One region of the Arthrobacter sp. sptzw32 genome, then DNA from elsewhere that is predicted to be linked to it. Evidence: riboswitches for the same ligand, from Rfam matches in the RefSeq annotation. Region 1 holds a riboswitch; the other holds the start of a gene.
What was found. Region 1 has a riboswitch for glycine ahead of gcvP (aminomethyl-transferring glycine dehydrogenase). Riboswitches for the same ligand answer to the same signal wherever they lie in the genome.

Region 1 (16,012 bases):
TCGTCGACGGCCACCCGTGCGTCACCGATGCGGAACTGGGCGTCGCGCACCAGAAGCGGGCCGCCGTCGTCGTCCCCGGCCTTATGTAACGCCCGGCTCCCGAAGCCGCGCAGCTCGAGGGCTGCGGCAACCCGGCCGGCGTGCTCGAGGGTGCGCTCGAGTACGGGCACCAGGGCACGGGCTCCGAAGCGTTCACCCCGCAACCGGAAGGCCAGGCGCACTGAGGTTACGGCGTCGGAAAGCGCGGGGAGCGCCGCCCAGGCCACCACGAGCATCCGGGCGATGCCCTGCACGGACCCGCCGCGTGCCAGGCGCATGAAGACGCGGGTCACGTCCACGCAGGCGTTGAGCATGCCGAAGGCGAGGATCATCCCGGCGATCGGCAGGGCGGACAGGACTGCCGCCCACAGGCCGGGTGCGGTGACCGGGCCGAGGAGGACCACATGGGCGTACGGGGCCGGCAGTGGCACCTGCGGCAGGTTGAGCAGGACGGGGCTGCCGATGCCGGTTCCGTTAAAGAGGACCCGGTAGATGACCCGCGCCGCGACGAAGATGACGGCGAGAGCCGCCCCTGCTCGCAACGGCGCGGGTCGGAAGGTCATGCTGCCGGGGCGGCCGGTTCGCCGTCGACCGTGAACAGCAGTTCCAGGCTCTCGCCCGGGCTCACCTTCAGGGTGGCGAGGCCTTCCTGGGCGTAGGCCCAGTCACCGGTGGCCGGCTTGACCCAGAGTGCCCAGTAGGCGAAGGCTGCGGGCATCTTGCCGCATTCTTCCCGGTACGTGCCGCCCTTGTGCTTGATGTCGAAGTCTGCGGCGGGCACACCGTTCACGCGGCACACCAGCTCATTGGGGTACTCGGTGGTGCCTTCCGTTTTCACGTTCGCCTTGGCTAGCAGGTTGGACGCCACTGTCGGCTCGGTGACGGGCACGCACGTGGTGCTGTCAGCAGCGGCCTGGTCCAGGGCGCCCGAATCGATGATGAGCTTCACGCCGTCGCACGGCTCGTTGGCGGCTGGTGACGTGGCGCTCGCTGAGGTGGTTGGGGCGGCGGGTTCAGAGGCCGCTGGCTGGGTGGCCGGAGCGGAACAGGCGGCAAGGGAAAAGAGGAGACCAGCGGCGGCGAGGGAGCTCGCGGCGGCGGTGCGGAGCTTAGTCAAAGTCACCAGTCAAGGGTAGGGCGTTGCCTGTCCTGATCCCGAGGCTGTCTCGTTGTATGACGTTGTCGGACCGCGCTGTTGCCCGTCGCTTGCAGCTTCAGATCGAGGCGTACGACGGCGAGGGTCATACCGTCGTAGCGTCCGAATTGTCAGACCCCCCTGCGATGCTTTGGGTATGGAAGCAGGTGTGGTTGTCGATGTGGGAGGCAGGGCCGCGGTGGCGGCTGCCGTCGCGTCGGTGGCCGGGCTGGTTGATGAGCTTGCCGGTGTTGTTGCCAGTCCTTTGGCTGCGGCGGATGGACGTTTTCCCGATGCTGATCCGGTCCAGGAGTTGTCCGAAGCGTGCCTGGCGGGGTTGGAGGTACTGGCACGGGTTGAGGCCGCGACGGCCGCTGCGAAAGTGAGGCTGGTGGCCGCCTACGCGGAGGTTGCAACCGTGCTTGAGGGCCCGCCCGCCAGCGCGTATGAGACGTCGGCGCAGGAGATGAGCCTGGTGGCGGAAGTCGCCGGCGTACTGACCATTGGCGGACGCGCCGCTTCCGCCCTCCTGGGAGAAGCCCATGCGCTGACCACGTCGCTTCCGTCGGCACTAGAGGCGCTGCAAACCGGCAGCATCAACTGGCAGCACGCCCGCATCGTGGTGGAGGAAACAACCGGCCTAACCCCCGCAGCAGCCGCTGCTTTGGAAGCGCGCTTCTTCGGTCCGGACGCATCGGCCCGGGGTGCCGCACCGGGAGAGTTGGTGCCTGCCCGGTTCCGGCGGAAGGTCCGGGCGTGGCGCGAACGCCACCACCCCGAGTCCCTTGAGAAACGCCATGCGGAAAAGCTCCTGGACCGGCGGATGGAGTACAGCCCGGACCGGGATGGCATGGCCTGGATCTCGCTCTACCTCCCGGGGGACACAGCCTGCGCCATCTGGAACAGGACCACCGCCATCGCCCGCGGCCTTCAAGGCGCACACGAAACACGAGACCTTGCACAGTTGCGCGCCGACGTCGGCGGCGGGCTGCTGCTGGGCAACGCGACTCAGAAAGCCGGGGACGTGCCCTCTCCTAAAGCTGAAGTGCTCGTTACTGTCCCGGTCTTCTCCCTCCTGGGCCTCACTGACGAACCCGCTGACGTCGATGGGCTTGGCCCGGTCCCGCCGTCGATGGCTCGCCGGCTTGTTGCCGACGGTGCCGGCTCGTTTTACCGGGTTTTGGTCGATCCCCGCGACGGAGCGCCGCTGGAGATCGGGCACACCAGCTACCGGCTCCCGGAAGCGATCAAGCGGTGGCTCAAGATGCGGGACGGCAGATGTACCTTCCCGGGCTGCAGCAACCACAGCCTGGACAATGACTTTGACCATCTCACCGCGTACCAGCACGGCGGCACCACCGGGGTCAGCAACCTTGGACAGGCGTGCCCAAAACACCACCGCCTCAAACACCGCTCCACGTGGACGCCGACGCCGGCCACGAAGGATGAGCCGCCTGGCTGGATTTCACCCACAGGCCGGTACTTCCCGGCCGAACAGCCGGACCGGGAACCGCCACTCCTGCCACCACTCCTGCCGCGTGACTTCCTGCGCGCTACTGACAGCCCCCTGGAACAAGCAATCCGGGCGCGCCTCGCCGCGTGATGCTTTCGGCCGCCTCGTAGCATCCCTCGCGCGTTCTCCTCGCCTAGAACTCGGTGGTGCCACGCAACCTGCGGGGGCGGCCGTCCGGATCCACCAGGAAACGGTTGACAGGATCGGCCCAGAGACGCTGAAACCGCGACACGGTTTCGGTGACGTGGTGCCGTACTTGGCCGGAAGGGCGGGGCGAACGGCGGCCCGTTGTGTGCCAATGATCCAAAGCATCAGCGGCAGCATTCCACAGGCCCAGCGCGCCCGCAGGGTCGTCGAGCTGGGGGTCGTTCTCATCGAGGCCCAGGTGTTCGGCCCACAGTTGGCGCCGGAGCTTTTGGGCCAACGGTTGGGCAGCCCCAGGAGGAGCGCCCGCACCGGTCGCCTCCCCCTGACCAGGGGAAGTGTCCATAACCGCGCAGGTCAGCTCGCTGTCCGTGGTCCAGGATCGACGGTTGAAGTTGTCGGATCCACACGTGAACCAGGTGTCGTCAATGATGCAGATTTTGGCATGGATATAGATCGGAGTCCCGGCTTTGTTCTCCAGATTGAACACGCCGAACCTCTCGGGCGCGACGCGGCTTATAGTCTCGATGGCACGCAACTGCCCGAGCCTCTTGGGCGGACCGCCGAGCGGACCGTCTGAGTCCGGGTAGCGGGGCACCACGGCGATCACGTTCAGTCCGGGGTTCTGCTCGAGGGCGGCTGCGATTCCCGCGGCGACCTCTGCCGACCACAGGTACTGGTCCTCGATGTAAATCAGTGAGCGGGCCTGGGCGAAAGCTTTTGTGTAGGCCCGGGCGACGCTCCGTTCACCGCCGGGAGCGAACGGGAACGGCGGATGCTTTACGCCGTAGGTGCGCAGCAGCTGCACTGCGTGAGGGCCGGCCGGTGGCGGTGGCGGTGCAGTCTCCGGCAGGGGCTCGGGATGTCGGGGCATGTCAGCAAGGCGTTGCAGCAGCATTCGGTACGGTGTGCGCCGGTCCAGGGGATGAGGATCGTTCCACCGTTCAGCGAACAACTCCAGCACATCCGCCACAACGGGGCCGCGCAGTTCGAGGGCAGCATCGTGCCACGGAGGCTGCTTGCCGTAGCGGGAGTCCATATCCACCGCCTGGGGGTCGCCCGCGTGGTCGGCATCGTCCCTGCGGCCGTGGGAGAGGTCGATACCGCCCACGAAGGCGACGTCCCGGGAAGGGTCGTCGCGACGGCGGACAACGAACAGTTTCTGGTGATGGCAGCCGAAAAGCCGCACCCGCTGGTCGAGCAGCACCTCACCGCCGGCGTCGTTGATTTGGCGGCTGAGGAGCTCGTTTGACCGCCAGCTCATCGGCGCCGAGACCCGCTCTCCGTGGGATCTCCAGATCAGGCCGCGTACTTCCACTCCGGCCCGGGCTAGCTGAGCCAGCAAGTTACCGATCGTCGGGCCGTCCGGCGTTAGCCGCTCGTCGCCGTCGCCACGCCAGTCGGTGAACCACACACGATCGCCCGCGTTCAGAGCCGTCAGCTCCTCATGCAGCCGGGCAAAGTAGGTGGCCCCGTGAACCAGGGGCCGCACGAGGTTGCCCTCCGACCAGGCCGCCGATCCGGCATCTTCCGCGTGCACGTGGGTGGCTGCGTTCCCCCGCTCACCGCCACTCAAGAACCATGTACCAGGATCACTGCCCACTCGATGTCCCTTCCGGGGCCCGAGGCCCGTCATTAGGCGTCCCACCTATCCAGTAGCCTACGACGGCGAGTGAACCGATTGCCGCTGCGGGCTGGCGCAACGGATCTGAGGCCCCGCCTAGAGTCGCAGTTCCATAAAAACGCTGTGGGGGTCCAGGGCATAGTCGGCGAAGGGCGGGCACTCGGTGAAGCCGTGGCGGGAATACAGGCGCCGCGCGGGAGCAAAGTAGTCCTCCGTGCCGGTTTCAAGGTAGACCCGCTCGATGTTGCGGCTCCGTGCGTGGTCGAGGATGTGCCTGAGCATGCTTGTGGCGACGCCCCGTCCCCGTGCCGTCGCTGTAGTGCGCATGGACTTGATCTCGCCGTGCTGTGCGGCACCGGGCGGGGAGTCCAGCAGTTTGAGCGCGCCGCAACCCAACAGATCGCTGTCTTCACGTGCGGTCCAGAACGTGATCGACGGCGCGGTCAGCGCGGAGTGGTCCAGGGCGTGGACGCTTTCGGCAGGCGAGGTGGCGAACATGTCAGCCAGATGCTCGCTCAGGAGCTGGCGGACGTCGCCCCGTGCGGGGTCGTCCCGGTCAATGGAAATCATGGCCACAAATTTACCGCGGGCCAGGTGACGCCTACGCCGTCAGCCACCTCGCCGGCGGTCAACGCCACATCTCCTGCCGCCGTTCGCCTCCTTCTGGTCCTGCGCCGCGTCCAACTGCTCGGAACCTAGAGTGGTTCCTTTATACGGCTGAAGAGCAGACCAATCAGCGAGATGATCACCACCACTGCCAGCACAGTCAACGCAGGGTTGACCCATTCGGGAACGAGGTCATAGGCAGCGTTGCACCTGTTGTGCAGCGGAAAGACCGGCAGGCCGTCGTGTGGGTGCCGAAGACGAAAGTTCCGGTCAAAGTCCTGTCCAACGGCCAGACAAGCGGCATACAAACTTCTCGTTGTGGCGGCGAACTGGGCGAGGATGAGGCCGCCCAGCAGGACGGCGGAAACCAAGGCCAGTCCCAACCAGGTGCGCGTAGCTTTAGTAGTTTTTTGCACCAAAGCCAGCTCCCCACGATTGCTGGGCCGGCTCTGTGCCCGAGTTGTGCGCGTCGTGGCGGCCACATCGGCGGGCTGAATCCACCTTGTACATTCTTGGCCGCCTCCCATGCTCCTCGCGCTGCCGGGGAAGGAGAATCAGCGGTCCCCGAAGGCACCCGGTACCGGGTTAGGCCTGACCTTACGAGGAGACCGCAGCCGGCACACGAGTGTGGAGTACCTGACATGCCGCCACCGGCTACTTGCCCCACCTCGAACGGAAACATGCCGACGGCAGGAGCGTCCCGCCGTCGTACGCCCGCCACTCTCTCGCTAGCAAGAGAGGACGACTGCAGACAGCGTTCAGGTGCTGAGGTTCCAGTGGACGCGGATGGCTTCTGCCATCGGGCCGGCGGCAACATCCACCCGGAACGCAACCGGCGCGGTCCCTGTCTCTTCGATCACGGCGTCTCGGTACACGCGGCCGCATCTGGGGCACAGGGTGTAAAGGTCCTCGTCCACAGGCCAGGGCGCCAGCTCTGCAGGGACAGGGGTGTCGCCCCCGGCATGGACGGGTATGCCCTGCGAGTTCGCCTGAATCAATCCGTCCTGGCTGACGGTGTTGCCGCAGACGCAGACGATTGTGGTGACATCATGACCGGTCACACTGGCGGTTTCGGTATCCACGATGACCTCCCGATGCTGGAAGGAACCTGTTGGTATCAGCTTAAGCCTGCTGATTCCTGCGCGCGCCCTGAATTGTCCACGCCGCTTAAGGCCTACCCAACTTCCGCTGCATCCATTGCCCGGCCGCAGTGCCGGGTCCACTATTAAGCCTGTCGGGGAGGCTGGGGCCAACTGAAAAGTGCTTACCGCCCTAGGACCAAGGACTCGATATGACTAATGGCTCCGTTTCCCCAAACCGGCGTACGTTGCTCAAAGCGGCCGGAATTGGGGCAGCCAGTGTTGCCTCAATGCCCCTTCTGTCCTCATGCAGCGCCCAACCCGCACGGCGTGCGTCAACGTCGTCGCCGGCGCTTCTCCCGGCCCCGCCGGGACAGGTGGAACCGCTGCTGGACCTGAAGGCAATCACCAACGCGCTGGCCAAGCTCGACGAACAGGCCGACGTCGCCATGGAAAGCACGGGGCTTCCGGGGATGGCAATAGCCGTGGTGTACCGGGACGAGGTGTTGTACTCCAAAGGCTTCGGCGTGCGGGAGGTCGGAAAGCCCGGAAAGATCAGCCCTGACACGGTGTTCCAGTTGGCTTCTGTATCCAAGCCCCTGGCGTCCACAGTGGTGGCAGGGGCGGTGGGGCGCAAGATTGTCAACTGGACCGACCCCGTGATCCAGCACAACAAGGGCTTCTCGCTCAAGGATGACTACGTCACGCGGAACGCCACCTTTGCTGATCTGATGTCCCACCGCAGCGGGTTGAGAACGGGCGCGGGTGACCTGCTGGAGGACCTCGGGTTCGACAGGGCCTACATCCTCAGCCACCTCAACCAGGAGCCCCTTGATACGTTCCGGTCCAGCTACAACTACAGCAACTTCGGCTTCACCGAGGCTGGCCAGGCGGCAGCTGATGCGATGCACATGTCCTGGGAGGATCTGGCCGACGAGATCCTGTTTCGGAAGCTGGGCATGTCCGCCACCAGTTACCGTCACTCGGACTATGAAAAGGCCACAGACAAGGCCATCCTTCACGTGCCGCTCGGAAACAAGGAATGGGCAGCGAGATACCGCCGCAATGCCGACGCCGAGGCTCCCGCCGGTGGGGCAAGTTCGTCGGTGCGGGACCTGGCGCAATGGCTCCGGCTGCAGCTCGGAGACGGCCAATTTGAGGGCAGGCCCATTATTGATCCCGCTGCCCTTCATACAACCCGTGTTCCCCATGCAGTCTCCAACCCCGCGGCTGCTCCGGCCGCCCGCTCCCGTTTTTACGGGCTGGGCTGGAACGTCTCCTACGACGACCAGGCCCGCGTCCAGCTGGGCCACTCCGGGGCTTTCAATCTGGGCGCGGCCACCGCCGTCTCCATGCTGCCCGGCGAGCAACTGGCCATCGTGGCCCTGACCAACGGCCGCCCGCAGGGCATTCCTGAAGCAATCGCCGCCGGTTTCCTCGATACCGCCCAGCACGGATCGCCTACGGTGGACTGGCTGGCCTTCACCGCAAGTATCTTCAAGCAACAGGACGAAGCCGACAAACCTGAAGTGGACTACGCCAAAGTTCCGGCCAACCCCGCTCCCGCCAAAGCGAACAATGCCTACACAGGCACTTACACCAATTCCTACTACGGCCCGCTGGTGGTCCTTGACGACGGCGGGAAGCTGGCCATGCGGATGGGACCGGCCGGCAGCCCCACAACCTTCCCGCTCACCCACTTCGACGGCGACACGTTCAGCTTCGAATCCATCGGCGAGAACGGCAACGGCCTGGCCGGTGCAATCTTCGCAGTGGCAAACGGCGGCCCCGCCCGAAGCGTCACACTGGACTTTTACGACAGGACTGGACTGGGGACTTTCACCCGGGCCGCGTAGGCCAGGGATTCGGACGACGGCGGGACGTCCCGCCGTCGTCCGCTCAAGTCCTCATTGTGGTGGCTGCCCAACTGCGCCACCATGATCCTATGGATGCTGAAACTCCTAAAACAGTGGAACTTAGCCTTCCCCAGGCGTTCCTGCTTCTGGCCACAAACGACTCAAACGGCAGACCTGAAGTGCCGCTGTTCGCGCTTAGGACCACGGTGGCAGGGGCAATATTGGCTGAACTGGACCTGCTCGGCGCGATCGAGCTCCAGGGAAAGCGGGTTAGGGCCACCGGCGCCACCCCGGCAACCGAGTTCGAGCACGAGCTGGAACTGATCCGCGGCAAGTCCCGGCCCCACACTCCCAAGTGGTGGGTGGGCGTGCTGGAGAGCCGCTCCGAAGTGCTGCGTGTCTACGAGGGGCTGGTATCACTGGGCATCGTGGAACATGCCGGTGAAAAGCACCTGGGCAGGTTCCGGGCCGCGCGGTACCCGGAGAAGGACCATGCCCCGGAGGCGGCGCTCCTGGAGAAGATCCGGGCTGCGCTCAGCGGCCCGCCGTCCAGCCTCGAGGTGCCGGACACAGCAGCGGAGGCCGGGGCCCTGAGTGCCGAGGCAGCCGTGGCCGGGTTCGCCGGGTCGGTAGAGGCAGGGTCCAAAGTGCCGAATGCCAAGCCCGTTGCCAAGGGGCCCGACGCCCGGACCATCGTGCTGATCGCCCTGCTTCAGGCGTCCGGGTTGCTCGGCAAGCTCTTCCCCGAGGCAGACAGGATCCGGGCAAGCGAGCTGGCGAAGGACTATTGGCCGTCCCGCGCCGTGGAGGACGAACTTCGCCTGATCAGGCTTGCCGAGGAAGAAGCAGCAACGTTGTGACGGGTCATGTCCAGTAGAGGAGCCGGGCGGCCGGCAGCCGCCGCTCCAGCTCCTCTGTGAACCACCCGCGCATCTCCGTCATGGTCTGCTTCGGGTACACGTACTTGACGCCGCCAAACTTGGATCGCTTCTGGCTCCGCGATTCCTCGTCCATCTCAAGCTTGGTTCCCGGATACCAGCCCAGCAGCACTTCCTTGCTCGCCGGAGTGAAGCGGTGCGTGATGATCTCGGCGGTCAGATCGAGGTCATTGATGCCGGCGACAGCATCGGCGACGCTGTCCAGCAGCGTGCCATACTGCTCCCGCCAGCCAGGTACGGGCATAACAGGGGCAATTGTCAGGCCTACCCGGTAACCCGCCGCTGCCACAGCGCGGAGAGCGGCAAGCCGGGCGGGCATCCGTGCAGTGCCTCCTTCAAACCGGCCCGCTACGTCTGCGGCGTTAACCGAAAACCGGATCCGAGTCCTGCGCCCATGATCGAGGGTTACCAACTCACCGACGTCGTCGAACTTCGTCGTAAACCGCAACTGCACGTCGTCGCCGAATTCCCCCGCCCCGACGCGGGAAATTGCGGCAGCGAGCGACCCCGTCACGCTCTCGATGCCCAGGGGGTCGGTGTAGCAGGACAACTCGAACGTCGTACCCTCGTGGCCACGGTCCAAGGTCCCGCGGGTGACAGAGCCTCTGCCGGCGTGGGTGCGTATTCCGCCCAGCACATCGTCAATGTTCGCGTACACGCGGGTCACGGGAGGACCCTGCAGGGATCCGGCCAGGTAACAGTACTGGCAGTGGGCGGGGCAACCCTTGGCGAGGTCGATGCGCCAGTCAGCGCTCGGCGGGATTGGCTGCGGTTTGAGGACGCTGGGCGGGGCCACGACCACCGCAAGCGTGTTCTTCGCGGACGCGTACGTTTCGCGCTCACTGGCACCGCGCAGCCCTGTCAAGGCGTTCCCTGGCAGGAACCGGACATCGTCAACACCGGCACGCTCGCAGCGCCGAAGGATGTCAGCTGTGTGGGGCAGGTCTGCTGCGGCCCTCGTGATCAGCACGTGTTTGGGAACCCATAAACGGGTGGGAGAAAGTGTGGTCAGGTCCGATTCCTGAAGAGTCATCATTGCCTTTAACAACAATGATGATGGTGCGGTTGTTCCACGTATTTTCCCCGGAATACCCTAAAGGCGAGGTAAGAGTCCGTGGAAAACTACGACGAATTTAGTCCGCTCACCAGGACTCTTTCGTTGCTCCCCGCACCACCTGCCGTGCCGCGCGACCGATTATTGAGCTGTACGTCGGGTAGGCAAACTTCACGCGTGCAAGGGTGGCCACGTCTGTGCCGGCGGCCATTGCGGACGCAACTGCCTGGATGACCTCGACTGCGTTCTCGCCAACCGCGTGTGCGCCGAGTATCAGCTCCCGGTGCCGGTCCGTAACCAGTTTCAGAAACCCCTGCTCCCGGTCATCGATGATGGGACGTTCCACCGACGCATAGGGAACGACGACGACGGCGCACTCCGCGTCGCGTTCCCTGGCCTTCGCCTCGGTGAGGCCCACTCCGGCGTAGTCCGGGTCCGTGAACCCGCCCTCCGGCAGCAGGTGGTGCGGCGTGGTCCGGCGCGCTCCCAGGACGGCATTCTCTGCGGCAGTCTCACCCTCAAAGACAGCGGCCTGTACCAGCATGGACGTCCCGTTCGCGTCTCCGGCAACAAAAATGTGCGGGACGTTGGAGCGAAGGTAGTTGTCCACCGGGATAGCTCCCCTCCCAGCGGCGACGCCTGCCGCCTCCAGACCGAGGCCGTCAATATTCGCCGGCCAGCCGGCAGCCATGATCACTGCATCCACCTGTGCCGACTGCGCGCCGTCCCCGCCCTGCCAGCGGATTTCCAGGCCTCCGCCGTCGTGCTTCTCAATGCCATCCACACCACGGATGCCGACATCCACGTTCACGCCGCGGTCACGGAAGCCTTCCGTGACCGCCATGGAGACGTCATCGTCCTCGGTGGTGAGGATGCGCGGTGCGAGGTCCAAAAGGGTAACGTGCGATCCAAGGGCATCGAAGATCGTGGCCAGCTGCGCACCGGTGTGGCCGCCGCCGATAATTGCGACGGAGCTGGGAAGTTCAGGAAGGTCCAAGACTTCGTGAGGCAGCACGGCGTGCTCCGCGCCCGGGATGGGCAGCCTCCGGGCACTTCCGCCCACACACAGGATGACCGAAGCAGCGGTAACCGGGCGCCCGCCGATCAACATTTCCTGCGGCCCGCTGAACGCTGCATCCCCTTGAAGGAACGTGATGTCCAGTTGCCGCATGGCCTCGTTGTACGCTTTGGCGTCAAGTACGCGGTCCACGGTTGATCGCACCCGCCGGACCAGCTGCGGCCAGTCCACCGCAGGCTCGTGGACCACAATTCCGTAGTCCCGGGCGGTGCGCACTTCCCTGTACAACCGCGCAGTCTTCGCCAGCACCCGCGTGGGCACGCAACCTGAGTTCACGCAAGTGCCGCCCAGCCGGGCACGCTCAACAACGGCGGTACGCGCACCGAGCTCCGCTGCCCGTGTTGCGGCAGCCATGCCCGCCGGTCCGGCTCCGACTACCAGGACATCAAAATCCATAACGCCTCCCTTGGCACCCATCCTGCCCCATGCGGCACGCACTTCGTCAGGGGGAACGCAGATCGGCCTGGCGCTCGCCGTCGTCGATCTGCTTGTCCTGGCCTTCTGGGCGGGTCACGTGCTCGGCAGAAGAACGCACTCCAAGGAGCAGGAACTTCTTCGCAGAAAATTGGAGGGGTGCAGTGGTGGCTTTCTGCGTCAAAATGGCAAGGTACAGCACCGGCACAGCCAACCCAAGGAGGAGTCTGATGAGCCACGTAACAACCAGTCCTGAGGCAGCAGCCGCGGCGCAAAGCCTTTTCCGGGTTGCGCTTGGAGGTGTTCTTATTGCTCACGGATCCCAAAAACTCTTTGGGTGGTTCGGCGGGGGAGGGCTCGAAGGTACCAGCAAGGGCATGCACGCCATGGGTTTCCGTCCCGCAAAACCCAGCGCAATCCTCGCCGGTGTAGGTGAAGCTGGAGCAGGTGTTGCCTTGGCCCTGGGCCTGGCTACCCCTGCCGCCGGCGCCGCCGCTGCAACCACGATGGGTGTGGCTGCAAGCGTTCACGCGCCGAACGGCTTTTTTGCCACTGAGGGCGGCCTGGAGTACCCGGCGGTGCTGGGTTTGGCGGCAGTGGCGTTCACTATCGGTGGTTCCGGCCCCTTCTCCCTGGACGCACTAACCGGTCACGTGCTGGACCGGCCCTGGATGCGCGCCACCGCCCTGGCTGTGATCCCCGCAGCCATGGGCATCCAGATTTACCGCCGGCGCAAGGCCCTGGCAGCCGACGCGCAGGCGCCGACTGTAGCTACCGCGCCGGAAGAAGGCTGACGGAAGCCGGCGCGCCGCGACTGTCAACGGCGGGGGACATCCCGCTGTCGTCCACTTGCGATGGGCGGCCGGGTAAGGGACAGAATTCCCGAACCATCGGACGGTAATTTTGCATCCCGCGCCCTAACACGGTAACGTGTGAGCCGTGTCACCGAACAGTGGCATGTGCTGATGATCTGCGGCGGGAGAGTCCTGCCGGTACGTTCTGCAGGCGCCGTAGGAGCAAATCCTCCCCAGGAATCTCTCAGGCCCACGTACCGCCGCGGCAAGGCAACTCTGGAAAGCAGTCCGGGCAACCGGGCTCACCGACGGTGCAAGTGGCGCTCTGCAAAACGCAGGGCAACGCAAAACTCTCAGGTCCGATACAGAGCGGGGAGGAACCCGAATCAACGTGGAGCTTAGGCGCCACCTGAATTATGGAGTTCCTCTCATGACGGTTCATTCGTCCCCTACCACCTTCGCAGACCGCCATATCGGCGCGCGCCGCCAGTCCGACATCGACACCATGCTCAAGGCCGTTGGCTACGACAGCGTTGATGGCCTCGTTGACAGTGCGGTCCCAGATTCCATCCGCCAGGACACGCCGCTCACCCTCGAAAGCGCCTTGAGCGAAGTCCAGGTCCTCGCCGAGCTCCGCAAGCTTGCGGGCAAGAACAAGATGGCCGTGCAGATGATCGGCCAGGGCTACTACGACACCGTGACTCCGCCGGTGATCCGCCGCAACATCCTCGAAGCACCCGCCTGGTACACCGCCTACACGCCGTACCAGCCCGAGATCTCCCAGGGCCGGCTCGAGGCGCTGCTGAACTTCCAGACCATGGTCCAGGACCTCACCGCACTCCCGGTGGCCAACGCCTCCCTCCTCGACGAGGCAACCGCAGTCGCCGAAGCAGTCCTCCTGATGCGTAGGGCCAACAAGTCCAAGACGGCCAAGGATGGCAAAACTGTCCTCGACGCCGACCTCCTCCCGCAGACCATCGCCATCGTGCTGGGCCGCGCCGAAGCCCTCGGCTTCGAGGTGGAAATCGCCGACCTCACGGACGGCCTGCCCGACGGCGACATCAACGGCGTGGTCCTCCAGCAGCCCGGCGTCTCCGGCCGCGTCTGGGACCAGTCCGCCGTCATCGCCGAGGCGAAAGACCGCGGCGCGCTGGTCACCGTCGCCGCCGACCTCCTGGCCCTCACCCTCATCACCCCGCCGGGCGAGCAGGGCGCGGACATCGCCGTCGGCTCCACCCAGCGCCTGGGCGTCCCGCTGTTCTTCGGCGGTCCGCACGCAGCCTACATGGCCGTCCGCCAGGGCATGGAGCGCACCCTTCCGGGCCGCATCGTCGGTGTGTCCAAGGACGACGCCGGTGTCCCCGCCTACCGCCTGGCCCTCCAGACCCGCGAGCAGCACATCCGCCGCGAGAAGGCCACCTCCAACATCTGCACCGCGCAGGCGCTGCTGGCTATCGTTTCGTCGTTCTACGCCGTCTACCACGGCCCCGACGGACTGAAGGCCATCGCCGAAACCGTCCACAACAACGCCCGCGCCCTGGCCACCACGCTGAAGATTGCCGGCCGCGAACTGGTGTCCGAGAGCTTCTTCGACACCGTCACCGTCCGCGTGCCCGGCAAGGCCGCCAAGGTGATCACCGCCGCCGAAGCCCGCGGCATCAACCTGCGCCTCATGGATGCGGACACAGTTGGCGTGTCAGTCGATGAAACCACGACGCCGGAGGTGCTCTCCGCGGTTGCTGTCGCCTTTGGCGCCGGTCCGGTTGTGGAGGCGTCCGGGTTCGAACTGCCCGAACCGGTGCTGCGCACCTCCACCTACCTGCAGCACCCGGTGTTCAACACCCACCGCTCTGAAACACAGCTGCTGCGTTACATCCGCCGGCTCTCGGACCGGGACCTGGCGCTGGACCGCACCATGATCCCGCTGGGCTCCTGCACCATGAAGCTGAACGCCACGGCCGAGATGGAAGCTATCTCCTGGCCGGAGTTCGCCTCCATCCACCCGTTCGCTCCGGATTCCCAGACCGAGGGCTGGCGTGAGCTGATTTCCGGGCTTGAAGCGGATCTTGCGGAGATCACCGGGTACGACCAGGTGTCCATCCAGCCGAACGCCGGCTCCCAGGGTGAGCTCGCGGGCCTGCTTGCCATCCGGGGCTACCACCACTCCCGCGGCGAGGCCCAGCGCAATGTCTGCCTGATCCCGGCGTCAGCCCACGGCACCAACGCCGCGTCCGCCGTCCTCGCCGGCATGAAGGTGGTTGTGGTGGCCACCGCAGCCGACGGCACCATCGACCACGCCGACCTGGAAGCCAAGATTGAGGCCCACAGGGACGTCCTTTCGGCCATCATGATCACCTACCCGTCCACCCACGGCGTATACGATTCCGATGTTCGCGAAGTCTGCGACGCCGTCCACGCCGCCGGCGGCCAGGTGTACGTTGACGGTGCAAACCTGAACGCTTTGGTTGGCCTCGCACAGCCGGGCAAGTTCGGGGGCGACGTCTCCCACCTGAACCTGCACAAGACCTTCTGCATTCCGCACGGCGGCGGCGGCCCCGGCGTCGGCCCGGTTGCAGCCAAGGCGCACCTGGCGCCGTTCATGCCGGGTGACGCGAACAAGGCAGCGCACGAGGAGGGGCACGGCGTCGCAATCTCCGCTTCGCGCTTCGGCTCCGCGGGCGTGCTCCCGATCTCCTGGGCCTACGTGAAGCTGATGGGCGGGCAGGGCCTCACCGAGGCAACCAAGTCCGCGCTGCTCGCCGCGAACTACGTGGCGGCACGCCTAAACGAGCACTTCCCCGTCCTCTACACGGGTACCAGCGGGCTGGTTGCCCACGAGTGCATCCTGGACCTGCGCGAGCTCACGGCCAAGACCGGCGTCACCGCCGAGGACGTGGCCAAGCGCCTCATCGACTTCGGCTTCCACGCCCCCACGCTGTCCTTCCCCGTGGCCGGCACCCTGATGGTGGAGCCCACCGAGTCCGAGGACCTCGCGGAGATCGACCGGTTCATCGAAGCCATGATCATCATCCGCAAGGAAATCGACCAGGTGGCTGCCGGTGACTTCACTGTGGAGAAGTCCCCGCTGCGCAACGCACCCCACACGGCAGCCGCCGTCGTCTCCTCCGAATGGAACCGGACCTACCCGCGTGAGCAGGCTGCATTCCCCCTGGCCTCGCTCCGGCAGGACAAGTACTTCCCGCCGGTGGGCCGCATCGACGGCGCAGCAGGGGACCGCAACCTGGTCTGCTCCTGCCCACCACTTTCAGAGTTTGAGAACTAAGGAATTTGTGATGACGGAGAACTACACCGCGCTGTACGAGCAGCACAAGATTGCCGGGGCATCCTTCACCGATTTCGGTGGCTGGCAGATGCCCCTGAAGTACAGCTCCGAACTGGCTGAGCACCACTCCGTGCGCAACGCCGCCGGCCTGTTCGATCTCTCCCACATGGGTGAGGTCTGGGTCACCGGCCCCGACGCAGGAGCCTTCCTGGACTACGCCCTGGTTGGCAAGCTGTCCGCCGTGGCTGTGGGCAAGGCCAAGTACACGCTGATCTGCCAGGAAAACGGCGGCATCATCGATGACCTCATCACGTACCGCCTTCCCGCGGCTGCGGACGGAACAGCGAAGTACCTCGTGGTTCCCAACGCGGGCAACGCCAAAGCAGTGGCCGCGGCCCTGGCCGAGCGGGCTGCCAACTTTGATGTCACCGTCGAGGACGTCAGCGCGGAGACCT
Region 2 (16,012 bases), on a different contig from region 1:
TGGATCCGCAGACGCGGCCCATTCCCAGGAGCCTGGCGAACATTTACCGCGAGCTGGAAGCGGATCTCGGATTGCCTGCCCGGGTCCACGGCGACCTTTCCGCCTGGACCGGCCAGGGCGTGCTGCTCATGAACCGCGTGATGACAGTGCGGGCGGGATCGGCCGGTTCCCACCGCGGCAAAGGCTGGGAGAAGATCACGACGGCGGCAGTCTCCGCCGTCGCCCAGCGGCGGAACCATGACGGGTCCAGGCTGCCTCTGGTCGCGGTGCTGTGGGGAAAGGATGCCGAAAGTGTCCGCCCTCTCCTGGACGGAGCTCCCGCCGTTGCGAGCGCGCACCCCAGTCCGCTCTCTGCATCCCGCGGTTTTTTTGGGTCCCGGCCCTTCAGCCGCGTCAACGAACTCCTGAGCGGACAGGGCGCCCCTGGCGTAACCTGGGAGCTCCCCCCGGCGCCCTAGCTTAGGCTTACCTTATGAGCACCATTCCCGCCGCTACCAGCGCCAGCAAGAAGAGCCGTCCACAGGTCAACCTCACCGTGGTACGCCGGGAAGAGCTTTCCCCGCACATGGTCCGGATTGTCGCCGGCGGGGACGGCTTCGCGGACTTCGTCAACAACGGTTTCGTGGACCGGTACGTCAAGATCGTTTTTCCCCAGCCGGGCGTGGAGTATCCCTCACCCCTGGATCTCTGGAGCATCCGCGAGAGCATGCCCCGGGAGCGATGGCCCTTCACCCGCACGTACACCCTCCGCTGGGTGGACCCCGCGGCGCGCGAGCTGGCCATTGACTTTGTGGTCCACGGTGACGAGGGCCTCGCCGGTCCGTGGGCGGCAGGGGCACAGCCCGGCGATGCCCTGACCTTTACCGGCCCCGGTGGGGCTTACAACCCGGCGCCCGATGCCGACTGGTACCTCTTTGCCGGTGACGAGGCCGCGCTGCCCGCGATTGCGGCCTGCCTGGAGTCACTGCCGCCGGAAGCCGCCGGCCTGGCGTTCCTTGAGGTGGATTCCGACGCCGACATCCAGACGATCGCCGCTCCCACCGGGGTGAAAATCCACTGGCTGCCCCGCAACGGTGTCCCCGCAGGAGACAGCGACCTCCTGGTGCAGGCCGTGGCCAACACCGAGTGGCCGGCGGGCCGGGTTGACGTGTTCGCCCACGGCGAGCGCGGCTACATGAAGGCCCTCCGGAGGGTCCTCTTCGACCAGCGCGGCCTGGAACGCAGCCAGGTGTCGCTCTCCGGCTACTGGGCCAAGGGCCGGGTGGAGGACGTCTTCCAAGCGGAGAAAAAGCTCCCCGTGGGACAGATCTAGGCCGATTCAGGGTGCCTGGCTAGCGGCGGCGGGCCCGCCGCCGCTCATTGCTTGCCAGGCTGCCTGTGAGCGGGCGGGCAAGGGTGTCACCGAGGACAATGCCGCCGGCCGTTCCCAGAACAATGGCACCGGCGTTGAGCATCCCGCCGGCGCCGAGCAGGATCTCGGCTTCCTCGATGGTGAGTACATACATGGACCGGAAAATGGTGAGGCCGGGCAGCAGGATCAGTGCTGCCGGCACGGCAACCACCAGCTGCGGCGCCCCCATCCTCAACGCCACCACACGCGCCAGCAGGCCGATGACCACAGCTGCAATTGCAGGGGAAAACCGGTCACCCACGCCCAGCTGGCCGGCGGCAAGCAGCACGAGATAGCCGGCCACTCCCACGGCTGCTGTGGGCAACAGGAGCTGCCAGGTGGTCTGTTCGGTGATGCCGATGGCCATCACGGCCACCGCCACAAAAATGACCAGGACCCACAGGTCGTACGCGGGCGGAAAGGTTTGTGTGACGTCAATGCGCTGCATCCCGCTCAGCTCGCCCACCACGAAAGCGACAGCAATCCCTGCCACGATGGCGCCGAAGGTGAGCAGGGTTGAGAGGAACCTGCCGGCCGCTGTCACGGGGAAGCCATTAATGGCGTCCTGCACGGATGAAACGAGGCGTCCTGTCGGCAGGAGCAGGAGGATGCCTCCCACCACCACGATGGCCGGCGACGAGGTCAAGCCGAACTGCCACAGCACCAGCGCCAGCTGTGTCACCACAAAGGAGCAGCTGGCCGTGATGAAGAAGTCGGGCACGCGCCACCTCCCCAGCTGGCGGGCCAGCAGGCTGATGGCGATGTTGGCCGCGAAGGCGATGGTCGAGGCGACGGGTCCGCCGCCCAGAACCCCCACGAAAGCAGCCGCGAACGTACCGAACGCCACTGTAACCATCCAGCGGGGAAAGGGTTTGGGGCTGGTAATGGCCTCATCCAGCCGGCGGATTGCCTCATCACGGCCCACTCCCCCTGCCACAATGTCCGTCACGAGCTGATGCACCTTGGCCAGGCCGGCATAGTTGTTGGTCCAGGAACGAACCACCCTCAGCAGCGCAATGGGTGTCTGGTCCTTGGGCGCGTAGTTGATGCCCACGGACTGGTTGGTGATGTCCACTTCGATGTTTTTCAGCCCCAGGGCCGCGGTGACGGCGATGATGCTGGTTTCCACTTCGAGCGCGCCGGCTCCGTACCGGAACATGGTTTCGGCCAGGTGCAGTGCGAAGTCGAGGGTTTTACGGGCGGAGGTGTCAACGCCGCCCACCTGGATCATGGGGTTGGCGTACGGGCTTCCCGTGAGCCGGTCCACGATGCTCATGGGCGCGGTGGGCGGGTTTTCGCCCTGCACCAGGCGCCGCAGCATCCTCTTGGCAGCGGCGTTCTGCCGGACCTGGGCAGGGGTCAGCGGCTCTGTTTTGGGCAGGCCGTCCGTGTGCGGCCTGCGCCCGGGACGTTCGGGCCGGTCAGTCAAGGTTGCCTCTTCGCGGTATTGTGCGGTGGTTGGTATTTCAGGCGGAATGCTTCTTCAAGGGCAGCTTGCCCAGCAGGGTGCGGGCAGCAGCGGCTGCGGTACGGGCCAGCCGGTTGGCGTGGAAGACGGCGGGACGTACCGGAGTGACGAAGTCACCCACCAGCTGGACCACTTCTCCGCCGAAGCCTTTCTTAAACTCGTACCCGCCGTGGCCTTCCTCGTCCTGGCCGGAGATGCCGAATGTTCCGTAGAAGTTGTACCGCGGGTACCCCTTTTCCAGGGCGTGGAGCATCATGCCCCAGTACAGGGAGGTGGCGCCGTTGAAGTAAATGTAGTCCTGAACGGTGCCGCCGATAACGCAGACCACCTCATCGCCGTAGCAGACAAAGTGGATGGCGGCTACGGTGGCCACTCCCACGGAGTCGGGGAACCGCTCGATGTCCTTCAGGCTCCGTTCGTAGCTGTCAACGAGGTCCTGGACCACCTTGAGTCGGTTGGCCTTTTTCTTGCTGCCGGTCTCTTCCACTTCGCGGCGCAGTTCGGCTGCCGTCGCCGATTCCGCTTCCAGCCGCTCCGTGATGGATTTCCGGTAGGCGGGGATGTCGATCTTGGCCATCATGAGCTTTGTGAACTCAGCGGATGTGGTGCGGAGCAGGTGTTCGTAGTAGGCGCGTTCGCGGTAGACAAAGCCCTTTTCGTCCCCGGCCGTACTCAGTGCGCCGTAGAACTCGTCCAGGGTTTCCAGGGTTGCCTGCTCCAGGAACACGCCGTTTTTCTCCGCTTTGCGGATGGCCTTGCGGGTCCGGTAGCTGGTGCCCATGATGAGTTCTTCGGCGTCGCTGACGCCGGCAAGGCTCTTCACAAACATCCAGTTCACGTTGACGAAATTCATGTCCAGCCCCTGGTGCTGGAATCCCAGCGCCGCAAGCCGGGCCACCAGCGGGCGGTTGTCCTCGATCTCCGGGTGTTCGGCGCCGTCCGCGTCGCGGGCAATGTATTTAAGGTTGGGTGAAATCCGCAGTTCGGCGGCTTTACGTTCCGCCGCGCGTTGACGGAGCAGCCCGACGACGGCGCTCACCAGGTCGGCATCGGTGTAGTCCATCAGCGGCCCCTTGGCGCATTCGCACACCGTGTAGCCAAGACGGGTGGTGGTGTAATTCAGTTTTCCGGCAGCTACGAGTTCGCCGTTGCGGCGGATGCCGAAAAGCTCCACCTGCTGGCCGCGGGCGCGCTGGAAAGCCGCAAAGTCAACGGACTGCAGAAAGCTGTTTTGCGGGTGTTTCAGGGCGAAAGTCCCAAACTCCGCGTCGCTGAGAAGGGCAAATTCAAGATCGGTGCCGGTGGTAACTGGATTCAAGGGATTTTCCTCATTCGCGGTAGTGCGGCCGTGGCATGAAGGGCGCAGGGCTATGACGGGTATGGAGCGGGCAGCGGTTGGCCCGGGTGTCTCAGGTCAGTAGAACTGCTGGCCGGTCCGCGCGGTTTCGATCCGCCGGAAGACTTTTTCGGCGCCCTTGACCCAGAGGCGGTGCTTCAGGGGAGCAAGAACGTAATCGTGGCATCCGACAAAATCCGTGACGGTTTTGGTAAAGCTGGTTTTGAACATCCCCATGCCGTAGAGGTTGTGGCTCTTGTCCTTGATGCGGGCTGAGGGGGGCGTGCCGCAGAAGTCGTATTCGGTGCAGCCAAGTTCCTGCATGCGCTTGATGGCTGCCCACTGGACCAGGTGGGAGTCACCGTACTGCTTGCGGTTCTGGGTTGAGCCGCCGTCCTTGTAGGTGGCCTTGGCTCCGTAGTTGATAACGAAGGCCCCCACGCTGGGTTTGCCGTCCTCGTAGACGAAGAAGAAGTTGCCCTGGCCGCGGTTGCAGAACTCGTCCCAGAATGCGGCGTAGTAGTCATAGCTGCGCAGCGGCATGGACCCCTTGGCGCTGACCGTGTCCGCCATGAGGTCATAGAGCGCCCGGTAGGTTTCGGGGCCGTGTTCCTTTCGGAGCACCTGGCAGCCTTCCCGCTCAGCGCGGCGGATGGCGTTGCGGGCGCGGGAGGAGATGGCCTTGAACACGGCTTCTTCCGGGCCGGAGATGTCCAGCAGGGCGGTGGAGTCGTTGGACTGGATGTTGGGAGCTTTTACCAGACCTGCTTCAGCGAGCTGCGCCTGGGCACCGGCTGAGTCAGTGATGTCCGGTTCGATCTTGATGGTGAACACGTTCAGTTTCCTGGCTCGGGCAAAGCCGGCACAGGCGGCGAGGGCCGCTTTCAGGTCCCCGGGGGCCGCGAGGTCGGGGCCTTTAATGAGGTACCAGAGGCGGCCCAGCACCGGGAACCGCTTCTCGAGTACCAGGTTGTAGCTGGCGGCGCCTGGGCTTTCCAGCACCAGGAACCGGACCTTCCAGCCAGTGCCGTTCTTAACCGACGCATACGCAGCCGACTGCAGCATGTTGCCGCCGTTCGGGTTGGCAGTGACGTGCTTGTCCCAGTTTTCAATTTCCTCGGCGGTGGCAAAACGTGCGGTGAATTCTCGCAAGGGGGCCGTGTCCAATCAGGGTTGTGCGCGGTTCTGTACTCGTGGCTGCGTGCGGACATGCAGCCTCAAGTCTAAAGCCTGGCGGCGTTCCGGCATTCCAGTCCGGCGGGTCCGGACTTTTCAGATAGCGGGGGTGCGCGCTGCTCCGCCAGTGCCACCTTGACTCCGGAAACGGCGTTGGCAAGGGTTGGGCCATGCAACCGTATCGGGGAAAGTTGGCGGATCCGCAGGACAAGAACACCGGGCGGCCGGGGGCCGGCAGGCAGACAGCGGCTTTGCTTGCCCTCCTGGCGGCGTCGTTCCTCGTTGCAGGGTTGGGTTCCCTCGCCACGTTCAATAATGTGAACGGCTGGTATGCCACGGCCGACAAGGCGCCCTGGTCGCCGCCCAACAGCGTCTTCGGCCCGGTCTGGACCGTCCTCTACACAGCGATGGCCGTGGCGGCCTGGCTGGTCTGGCGGAAGCAGGAGCCAGGTACCGGGCGTGCACTGACGGTCTACGGAGTCCAGCTCGTACTGAACATGGCGTGGACTCCGGTATTTTTTGGTCTCTACCCCGCCATCGGTTCAGCTGCCCTATGGCTTGCGCTGATCGTCATCCTTGCACTCATCGCCGCGGTATCGGTGACCGTCCTGTATTTCGGCCCGATCAGCCGTGCCGCAGGGCTGCTCCTGCTGCCGTACATCAGCTGGCTGGTGTTCGCGGCAACGCTCAACTGGTGGGCTGCGCTTCACAACTGACGCGGAGCGATACCACGGAACGGGTGTCCAGTAAGGGCGCGGCGCCTCAACACACGGCCACGTTGACGGCGAGTCCGCCCATGGCCGTTTCCTTGTATTTGGAGCTCATGTCCTTTCCGGTCTCGCGCATGGTCACAATGACCTCATCCAGGGACACCCGGTGGGAGCCGTCACCCCAGAGCGCCATCTTCGCCGCGTTGATCGCCTTCGCAGCGGCGATCGCGTTCCGCTCAATGCAGGGCACCTGCACCAGCCCGCCAATCGGATCACACGTCAGGCCCAGGTTGTGCTCCATCGCGATCTCGGCAGCGTTCTCCACCTGCGCCGGGGTACCACCCATCACCTCAGCCAGGCCCGCCGCGGCCATCGACGACGCCGAACCCACCTCCCCCTGACACCCCACCTCAGCCCCCGAGATCGAAGCCTGCTCCTTGTACAGCACCCCGACAGCACCGGCGGCCAGCAGGAACTTCACCACCACATCCTCACGGTCCTCCTGGCTGGCGTTCTCCATCCCCGGCGCGAAATGCAGCGCGTAGTACAGCACCGCCGGGATGATCCCCGCCGCACCGTTCGTAGGCGCGGTGACCACCCGGCCGCCGGAGGCGTTCTCCTCATTCACCGCCAGGGCAATCAAGTTCACCCACTCCTGCCAATACTTCGGGTCATGGAACTCCCCCTCCTGGCCCTCGCCGTCCTGGCCCTCCCCGGCCGGGCGGGCACTTTCCTTCCGCAGCCGGTCATACCAGTCAGGGGCCCGGCGGCGGACCTTCAACCCCCCAGGCAGCACACCCTCACGCTTCAGGCTGGTGGCTACGCAGCCCTCCATCACCGAGTAAATATGCAACAGACCCGCCCGGATCTCCTCCGGAGTCCGGCTGTCCTCCTCGTTCACCCGCATCACATCACTGATACCCAGGCCGGTCTCCCGGCAATGCTCCAACAGCTCCGCAGCGGTCCGGAACGGCAACGGCAGCTCCTTCTTGGACTCCTCCAGCTCCTGCCGCGCCGCGTCCTCCTCACCCTCCCGGACAATGAACCCGCCGCCCACCGAAAAGAACGTCGCCGTATGCAGGACATTGCCGCCGGCGTCGGACACTGTGAAGGTCATCCCGTTGGTGTGCCGCGGCAGGACGGTCAGCGGCCGCAGCACCATGTCCTTGACCCCATACGGCAGGGCCACCGCACCAGCCAACTGCAGCATCCCCGTCTCTGCAATGGCCGCCAGCCGCTCCTCCACCTCATCGGGCAGAATCAGCTCCGGATGGAACCCCTCCAACCCCAGCAGGATCGCCGTCATCGTCCCATGCCCATGGCCCGTCGCCGCGAGCGACCCATACAGGTCAACCCGCAACGACGCCACCCGGTCCAGCGCACCGGAAGACTCTAACTCCTCCGCAAAAACGGCCGCAGCCCGCATCGGCCCCACGGTATGAGAACTGGACGGCCCGAGCCCAATCGAGAAAAGGTCAAAGACTCCGACAGCCATGGTGGTTCCTAACTAAAACGTGCGTGATCGGGTTGGGTGGAGCGGCCAAGGCATCACCAAGGCGGCGGGCCAAGGTAACCACGAAAACCTACGTGGGGCGTCGATAGAACGGGAGGTTGACGACTTCGAAGGGCTCTGCCTTGCCTCGGAGGTTAATCTCGAGGGCGGTGCCGGCGGCGGTGAACCCGACGTCGACGTACGCCAGGGCGATGGGGTATCCCAGGGTGGGTGACGGCTGGCCGGAGGTGACTTCGCCAATGACCGCACCGTCGTTGAGGACCGGGTAGTGTGCCCGGCCGGCGCGCCGGCCCAGGCCTTTGAGCCCCACCAGCCTGCGGCCGGACGTCGTGCCCGCACCGGCTTCCTTTTTGGCCGCCAGCGCTGCCTTGCCCACAAAGTCGCCTTCCTTGGAAAGCCCGACGACGGGTCCCAGCCCGGCGGCGAAGGGGTCACTCTGCAGGGACAGCTCGTTGCCGTACAGCGGCATCCCCGCCTCCAGGCGGAGGGAGTCGCGGGAGGCCAGGCCCGCCGGCGTCAGTTCCCCGTCCTCCGCGATGGCGAGGAGTGCCTGCCAAAGGCCGGGGGCGTCGTCGTTCGCTACAAAAATCTCGAACCCGTCCTCGCCGGTGTAGCCGGTGCGGGCCAGCAGAAGATCCATCCCGGCACCGGACACCAGGAGCGGAACCTCAGCGGCAGCGTAGTACTTCAGTTCCGTCACCAGGGCGTGGTGCGCTGCGGGGACGAGGCGGAGCAGCAGCTCCTGCGCCTTCGGGCCCTGGACGGCTATCAGCGAGGTGGCTGCGGACGCATCGTCAACCACGACGTCGAAGCCGGCGGCGCGTTCGGCAAGGGCGGCGGCCACCACCGCGGCGTTGCCTGCGTTGGGCACCACCAGGAAGACGTTGGTACCGTCGCTTCCGGTGCCTTCGGGGCGCCGGTAGACGATGAGGTCATCGATGATGCCGCCGTCTTCGTTGCAAATCAGCGAATACTTGGCCTTGCCCACAGCCATGGCGGACATCTTCCCCACCAGGGAGTAATCAAGGAACGCTGCGGCATCCGGGCCGGTGACCCAGACCTCGCCCATGTGGGAGAGGTCGAACAGGCCGGCGCTCTTGCGGACGGCGTGGTGTTCTGCGAGTTCGGAGCTGTATTTCAGGGGCATCTGCCAGCCGCCGAAGTCCGTGAAGGACGCGCCCAGTTTTTTGTGCTCGTCGTAGAGCGCGGTGTACTTCTCCGTCATGGCGCCGGTCCTCAGTTCTCGAACTCGGACAGCGGCGGGCAGGAGCAGATAAGGTTCCGGTCCCCTGCTGCGCCGTCGATGCGGCCCACCGGCGGGAAGTACTTGTCCTGCCGGAGCGACTTGACCGGGAACACCGCCTGCTCCCGCGGGTAGGCACGGTTCCAGTCGCTGCTGATGGCGGCCGCGGCGGTGTGTGGAGCGTTGCGCAGCGGGCTGTCGGTGACAGCGAAGTCGCCGTCGGCCACCTGGTCGATCTCCGCGCGGATGGTGATCATGGCCTCGATGAACCGGTCGATCTCCGCGAGGTCCTCCGATTCGGTGGGTTCCACCATCAGGGTCCCTGCTACCGGGAACGCCAGGGTGGGGGCGTGGAAGCCGTAGTCGATGAGGCGCTTGGCCACGTCCTCGGCGGTGACACCGGTCCTTGCGGTCAGTTCGCGCAGGTCCAGGATGCACTCGTGGGCCACCAGCCCGCCTTCTCCCGTATACAGGACCGGGAAGGAATCGTCCAGGCGCGCGGCGATGTAGTTCGCGGCGAGCAGGGCGGACTTGGTGGCCTCGGTGAGCCCCTGACCGCCCATGAGCTTTACGTAGGCCCAGGAGATGGGCAGCACGCCGGCGGAACCGTACTTCGAGGCCGAGACCGGGACGTCCTTCCCTTCAGTCCAGGTGGCCGCGTTGCCGGGCATGAACGGTGCCAGGTGTGCCTTGGCAGCGACCGGGCCGACGCCGGGGCCCCCGCCGCCGTGCGGGATGCAAAAGGTCTTGTGCAGGTTCAGGTGGGAGACGTCGCCGCCGAACTTGCCCGGCTGTGCGAGGCCAACCAAAGCGTTCAGGTTGGCACCGTCGACGTACACCTGGCCGCCCGCGGCGTGGACGGCGTCGCAGACCTCGCGCACGTCGGCGTCGTACACACCGTGGGTGGACGGGTAGGTGATCATGATGCAGGACAGCCCGTCCTTGTTGGCCTCGATCTTGGCGTACAGATCGGCGTGGTCAATGGTGCCGTCGGCCGCGGTGGCGACCACCACCACCTTCATGCCCGCGAGGACGGCGGAGGCCGCGTTCGTGCCGTGGGCCGACGCCGGGATCAGGCAGACGTTCCGTTGCTGGTCCCCACGGGAGTGGTGGTAGCCACGGATGGCAAGCAGGCCCGCGAGCTCACCCTGGGAGCCGGCGTTCGGCTGGATGGACACCTGGTCGTATCCGGTGATCTCCGCAAGATCCGCTTCGAGCCCGGATATCAGCTCACGCCAGCCCTCGGTCTGCGAGTCCGGGGCAAAGGGGTGGATGGAGGCGAACTCCGGCCAGGAGATAGCTTCCATCTCGGCCGTGGCGTTCAGCTTCATGGTGCAGGAGCCCAGCGGGATCATGGTGCGGTCCAGCGCCAGGTCCCGGTCTGAAAGCTTCCGGATGTAACGCAGCAGCTGCGTCTCCGAGCGGTAGGTGTTGAACACCGGATGCTGCAGGAAGTCCGAGGAGCGCTCGACGGCGGCGTCCAGGACAAACGCTCCTGTCACCTCTGCCGGCGGGGCACCGAAGGCGGCCAGGACGCCGTCGACGACATCCGGCGTCGTGGTCTCATCGGTGGAGAAGCCCACCGTGTCCGCGTCGATACTGCGCAGGTTGATGCCCTTGGCCTCGGCGGCAGCCACGATGCCCGCAGCCTTGCCGGGCGCGGAGACGGTGACGGTGTCGAAGAAGCTCCTGTGCAGCACCTCAAAGCCGGCGCCTTCAAGGGAAGCGGCGAGGATCCTGGCGTGCGCGTGGGCGGACCGGGCGATCGCCTTCAGTCCCTCCGGGCCGTGGTAGACGGCGTACATCGAGGCCACAATGGCCAGCAGCGCCTGGGCGGTGCAGATGTTGGAGGTGGCCTTCTCGCGGCGGATATGCTGCTCGCGGGTCTGCAGGGCCAGACGGTAGGCAGGAACCCCGGCGGAATCCTTGGAAACACCCACCAGGCGGCCGGGCATGGAACGCTCCAGGCCTTTCTGCACGGCCATGTAGGCGGCGTGCGGTCCGCCGTAGAACAGCGGGACGCCGAAGCGCTGGGCAGAGCCGACGGCGATGTCCGCGCCCTGCTCCCCCGGAGGCGTGATGAGGGTCAGGGCGAGCAGGTCGGCCGCCACTGTCACCAGGGCACCGCGCTCCTTGGCGTCGGCGATCACGGCGGTGTGGTCGAAGACCCGGCCGGAAGCACCGGGCTGCTGGAGCACCACACCGTTGATGACGCCGTCGGGCAGGCCCTTGGAGAGGTCTGCGACCTCAACCTCAAAACCCAGCGCCTCGGCGCGGCCCCTGACGATGGCGATGGTCTGCGGCAGGCAGTCGGCATCCAACACCGTCTTGCCGTCGCGGGCTTCTGTATTCTTATTTGCCCTGCGCATCATCAGGACGGCCTCGGCCACCGCGGTTGCTTCGTCCAGCAGGGAAGCGTTCGCGATCGGCAGGCCCACCAGGTCCTGGACCATGGTCTGGAAGTTCAGCAGCGCCTCCAGGCGGCCCTGGGAAATCTCGGGCTGGTAGGGGGTGTAGGCGGTGTACCAGGCCGGGCCCTCAAGGATGTTGCGGCGGATCACCGGGGGCGTCACGGTGTCGTAGTACCCCTGGCCGATCATCTGCACGGCGGTCTTGTTTTTGGCTGCGAGCCTTCGCAGTTCAGCCAGCGCCTCCACCTCGCTGAGCGCGCCTGCCAGTTCCAGTGCAGTGTCCTGCCGGATGTCCTTGGGGACGGCGGTGTCAACCAGCGCGTCCACGGTGTCGTAGCCAATGGCCTTGAGCATGGTGGCGACGTCGTCTTCCCGGCGGGCGCCGATGTGCCGGTCAACGAAAGCGGCGGCCGCAGCTGAAGAAGCGTGGCCTGCGGTGGCGGCAGTGGCGGAGGCCGAGGATACAGTCACGAGGAACTCCATGGTTATGGCGGCGTCAGGGTATGCCGCATCGATTCGGGTCCCTCCCCGCTCTGTATTGGACCTGAGAGTTTCCGCGACGCCGGCTTCCGCCTGCCCGCTTGCACCGTCGGTGAGCACAGCAGTCCTGGTATCCAAATTCCGGATGCCTCTGCGGACAGCCTGCTGCTTTCCAGAGTTGCCTCGCCGCGGCGGTACATGGGCCTGTGAGATTCCTGGGGAGGTATTGCTCCTACGGCGCCTGCCAGTACCTTCCGGCAGAACTCTCCCGCCGCAGATCAAAGGCTATTCATTTTGTTTTTTCTTGCGGCCGGTCACGGCCCGCACATGGCCAATTCTCCTACGCCCCGGGCGCAGGAGCAAATACCGGCTAACCCCTCAGCCGGTGGACGGCGGCAAGGAGTTCGTCCACCTCCGCCTGCCTGTCAGCGGGGTTTCCCGATGGCCCGCTTTCCCACATGGCGTTGAAGTACAGCCCGTCCCCCATGTACAGCACTGCTTTTGCCATCGGCGCGCCAACGTCCTTGCCGATGAGGTCCAGCCATCGCTGCTGGATGGCGGCAAAGCGGCGCCGGGCATCTTCATGGGCTACCTCAGCCAGGCGCGTTGCGGCCACAAAGGAACGGTCCATAGGGGTGTCAGACCAGAGCGAGGACCGGATGAAGTACGCCGCCGCCCCCTCCGGCGCGGCCGCCATGACAGCGAAATCTTCCCCTGCGAGCCGGTCCAGCCGTTCCAGGGTGGCGGTGATCAGGGCGTCCTTGTTGGGAAAGTGGTACAGCAGGCCGCCTTTGGAAACACCGGCCCGCTTGGCCACCGCCTCCAAGGTGGCTGCCCTTTCGCCCACGTCAATCAGGAGTTCTTCGAAGGCGTCCAGGACAGCGTCTCGCGCTACAGGTTTTCGGGGCATGGCTTCCATCATGCATTGTCGCGGCCGGTTTCTTAACTGTACCGTCCGGACGGTATAGTTCCAGGATGATGTCTTCCCCTGCTTCCCCATCGAACATCACCGCCACCACCGTGCGGCGCGCCGGTTCTGCGAACGGCGGCAGCCGCGATTGGCTCGCACTGGCCCTCCTGATGTTTCCGGTTCTTTTGGTTGCCGTGGACAATACGGCGCTGACCTTCGCGCTGCCCGCCATAGCCAGTGCGCTGGGCACCACGGGAGTGGAACTCCTATGGATTGTGGACGCCTACCCGCTGGTGCTGGCCGGGCTGCTGGTGGCAATGGGAAGCCTCGGCGACAGGATCGGACGCCGCCGGCTGCTCATTACCGGCAGCATTGGTTTCGCGGCAGTATCAGCAGTAACCGCCTTCGCACCCGACGCCGGCTGGCTGATAGCCGGACGGGCCGCGCTGGGCTTTTTCGGGGCAATGCTGATGCCCTCCACCCTGTCCTTGATCCGCAACATCTTCGTGGACCCGAACCGCCGGCGGCTGGCCATCGCCATTTGGGCTGCGGGCTTCTCCGGAGGCGCGGCGCTCGGGCCTATTTTTGGCGGGTGGCTGGTTGAGCAGTTCTGGTGGGGAGCGGTCCTGCTGGTCGCTGTGCCCATCATGATCCCTTTGCTGGTTTTCGGCCCGGCGTTTATCCCTGAATCCCGGGATCCGGCGCCTGGAAGGGTGGATGTGCCGAGCATCCTGCTCTCGCTGCTCACCATGGTTCCGGTGGTCTACGGCATCAAGGAAACCGCCACTGAAGGTTTCGGCGCACTGGCAATGGGGAGTACGGCCTTCGGCCTGGTAATGGGTACCGTTTTTGTCCGCCGGCAACAGCGGCTCGAGTGCCCGCTGCTGGACATGTCATTGTTCCGCAACCGCGTGTTCAGCATGGCCATCACCGCCAATGTCCTGGCGCTGTTCTCCTTCAACGGTTTCATCCTCTTCCTGGCCCAGCACCTTCAGCTCCTCGAGGGAATGTCTCCTTCCGCAGCAGGAGTGGCGATGGTTCCGGCCCTGGTGGCAACCGTTGTGGCGGGCCTGGCGGTGGTGCCGGTGGTGCGGAGGATCCGTCCGGGTTTTGTGGTTGGCGCCGGACTGGCCATGAGTGCCGCCGGCTACAGCATGGTAACCTTCGGCAGCCATACCAACGGCCCGGCACTGCTGCTCGCTGCCCTGCTGGTCCTGGCACTTGGCGTAGGAACAGCGGAGACCATCTCCAATGACCTCATCCTCGGCAGCGTACCGCCGGAAAAATCGGGGGCAGCATCAGCGATCTCAGAGACGGGTTATGAGGTGGGCGCCCTGCTGGGAACCGCCGTGCTGGGCTCCATTCTCACAGCCTCCTACCAGCACAACCTGCGGCTCCCGGAAGGCCTTGCTGCTGCCGCCCCCGGGCACGAAAGCGCACGTGCCGGCGAAACCCTGGCAGGAGCGATGGAGCTCGCAGCAAGCCTTCCGGCACCCCTTGCTGACGCACTCCGGCAGGCAGCCGGCGCCGCGTTCGACTCCGGCGTCCATATCACCGCCGCAATCGGGCTGGTGCTGATGGCGACGGCGGCAGTCTTCGCCGCCGTCGTGCTGCGGAAGGTGCCCAAGGCGCCGTAAGAGGCGCGGCCCGGACAGCAAGAGGCGCCCGTCACCGGAGGACACCCTCCGGTGACGGGCGCCTGCAGATCCTGCCCGTGCGGGCAGCGGGACTACTGTGCGTCAGGTGCAGTGACGCTGGCGGTGGGCTTCATGTTTTCGGCGTTCACCATCCATGCGAACTGTTCCAGCTTCAGAATGAACTCGTGCAGGAGATCGGCCGAGGTGGGATCTTCCTCGTCGACTTCATCGTGGACCTTCCGCATGGTGCCTACGGCAGCCTCAAGTGCCGCAACGATCCGCTCGATGGCGTCCTTGGTGCTGATCAGGCCTTCGGGGAAGGGAGCGAGGCTGGTGGACTCGGCCACCGTGGAACTGCGGCCGTCCGGGAGGGCATGCAGGGCGCGCATCCGCTCGGCCGTGTCATCGGCGAACTGGCGGGCGGCGTCAACAATCTCGTCCAGTTGCAGGTGAAGGTCCCGGAAGTTGGTCCCCACAATGTTCCAGTGGGCCTGCTTGCCTTGGATGTGCAAGTCGATCAGGTCAGTGAGCACGGCCTGCAGGTTGTTGGTCAGTGTCGGTGAAGCTTTCATATGCATCCTCCTCGATTGTTCCTGTGATTCCGACGCTACCAGCCCGGCGGGCGGCCCTGGCGGGCCTGCCGGCAAAATTTCTCAGTGAGCTTACTAATTGTGCTTCCGCCGAAATAAACGAACGCGGTTCATATTCTCCTTGCATCCGGGCCGGTTGAACCGCATACTAAATGAACGTCATTCATTTAGTGACCATCGTCTCACTGGAGTAGCCAACATGATCGAAATTTCCTGCCTCGGCGCACCCGCCTCCCCGGCCCGGACATCGCCGTCCGGCCGCCCGGCCCTGCGCGTCGGCGTGGTCCAGCACCGGTGGCAAACCGACAAAGCCGCCGTCGAGGCTGAACTGGACGAGGGCATCGGCCGCGCCGCCAACCTGGGCGCGGCCGTAGTTTTCCTGCCTGAGCTGACGCTCTCGCGATACCCTGCCGACACGCGCCCGCACAACGATCCCGCTGAAGGCCCGGGCCGGTCCCGGCCATCGGATCTCGCCGAGGACCTGCTCACAGGCCCCACATTCCAATTCGCTTCAGACGCTGCCCGGCGCCATGGGGTATCTATCCACGCTTCCCTGTACCAGCGCGCCGGGAACCCGGACGGACAGGATGACGGACTGGGCCTGAACACAGCCATCCTGGTCTCGCCCGGGGGTGAACTTCTGGCACGGACCCACAAGCTCCACATCCCCGTGACCGCCGGCTACTACGAGGACAAGTTCTTCCGTAAGGGCCCGGCCTCAGCAGACGCGTACGAGGTGCATGCACCCGCCGAACTCGGTGGCGCACGGCTCGGCATGCCCACCTGCTGGGACGAGTGGTTCCCCGAGGTGGCCCGGCTTTACTCCCTGGGCGGTGCGGAAATCGTGGTTTACCCTACGGCCATAGGTTCCGAACCTGACCACCCCGATTTCGACACCCAGCCGCTCTGGCAGCAGGTGATCGTCGGAAACGGCATCGCCAACGGACTCTTTATGGTTGCCCCGAACCGTTGGGGCAGCGAAGGCACCCTGGACTTCTACGGTTCGTCCTTCATCTCCGATCCCTACGGCCGGATTCTCGCCCAGGCACCCCGCGACGCCTCTGCAGTACTGGTGGCTGACCTGGACCTGGACCAGCGGAAGGACTGGCTGACCCTGTTCCCGTTCCTCGCCACACGCCGCCCTGATA

Region 2: it holds a riboswitch for glycine, as region 1 does, so the genes downstream of both, gcvP (aminomethyl-transferring glycine dehydrogenase) here and gcvP (aminomethyl-transferring glycine dehydrogenase) in region 1, are expected to answer to the same signal.

The regions. Positions count from the first base shown of each region.
Region 1 is NZ_JBNHEZ010000004.1:307,756-323,767, forward strand. It holds gene AC5RVN_RS10340 (ATP-binding cassette domain-containing protein) at 1-602, opposite strand, end outside; gene AC5RVN_RS10345 (hypothetical protein) at 599-1,162, opposite strand; gene AC5RVN_RS10350 (HNH endonuclease signature motif containing protein) at 1,332-2,777, shown strand; gene AC5RVN_RS10355 (phospholipase D family protein) at 2,821-4,434, opposite strand; gene AC5RVN_RS10360 (GNAT family N-acetyltransferase) at 4,552-5,025, opposite strand; gene AC5RVN_RS10365 (hypothetical protein) at 5,151-5,477, opposite strand; gene AC5RVN_RS10370 (hypothetical protein) at 5,820-6,143, opposite strand; gene AC5RVN_RS10375 (serine hydrolase) at 6,353-7,996, shown strand; gene AC5RVN_RS10380 (GOLPH3/VPS74 family protein) at 8,086-8,856, shown strand; gene AC5RVN_RS10385 (spore photoproduct lyase family protein) at 8,861-9,967, opposite strand; gene AC5RVN_RS10390 (dihydrolipoyl dehydrogenase family protein) at 10,077-11,462, opposite strand; gene AC5RVN_RS10395 (hypothetical protein) at 11,509-11,664, opposite strand; gene AC5RVN_RS10400 (DoxX family protein) at 11,711-12,274, shown strand; glycine riboswitch at 12,447-12,544, shown strand; glycine riboswitch at 12,546-12,652, shown strand; gene gcvP (aminomethyl-transferring glycine dehydrogenase) at 12,705-15,557, shown strand; gene gcvT (glycine cleavage system aminomethyltransferase GcvT) at 15,568-16,012, shown strand, end outside.
Region 2 is NZ_JBNHEZ010000010.1:14,681-30,692, reverse strand. It holds gene AC5RVN_RS16540 (uracil-DNA glycosylase) at 1-458, shown strand, start outside; gene AC5RVN_RS16535 (siderophore-interacting protein) at 473-1,312, shown strand; gene AC5RVN_RS16530 (threonine/serine exporter family protein) at 1,332-2,819, opposite strand; gene AC5RVN_RS16525 (peptidoglycan bridge formation glycyltransferase FemA/FemB family protein) at 2,857-4,176, opposite strand; gene AC5RVN_RS16520 (lipid II:glycine glycyltransferase FemX) at 4,273-5,346, opposite strand; gene AC5RVN_RS16515 (TspO/MBR family protein) at 5,541-6,086, shown strand; gene AC5RVN_RS16510 (L-serine ammonia-lyase) at 6,133-7,575, opposite strand; gene gcvT (glycine cleavage system aminomethyltransferase GcvT) at 7,664-8,818, opposite strand; gene gcvP (aminomethyl-transferring glycine dehydrogenase) at 8,830-11,730, opposite strand; glycine riboswitch at 11,910-12,008, opposite strand; gene AC5RVN_RS16495 (TetR/AcrR family transcriptional regulator) at 12,098-12,637, opposite strand; gene AC5RVN_RS16490 (MFS transporter) at 12,703-14,274, shown strand; gene AC5RVN_RS16485 (Dps family protein) at 14,367-14,846, opposite strand; gene AC5RVN_RS16480 (nitrilase-related carbon-nitrogen hydrolase) at 15,064-16,012, shown strand, end outside.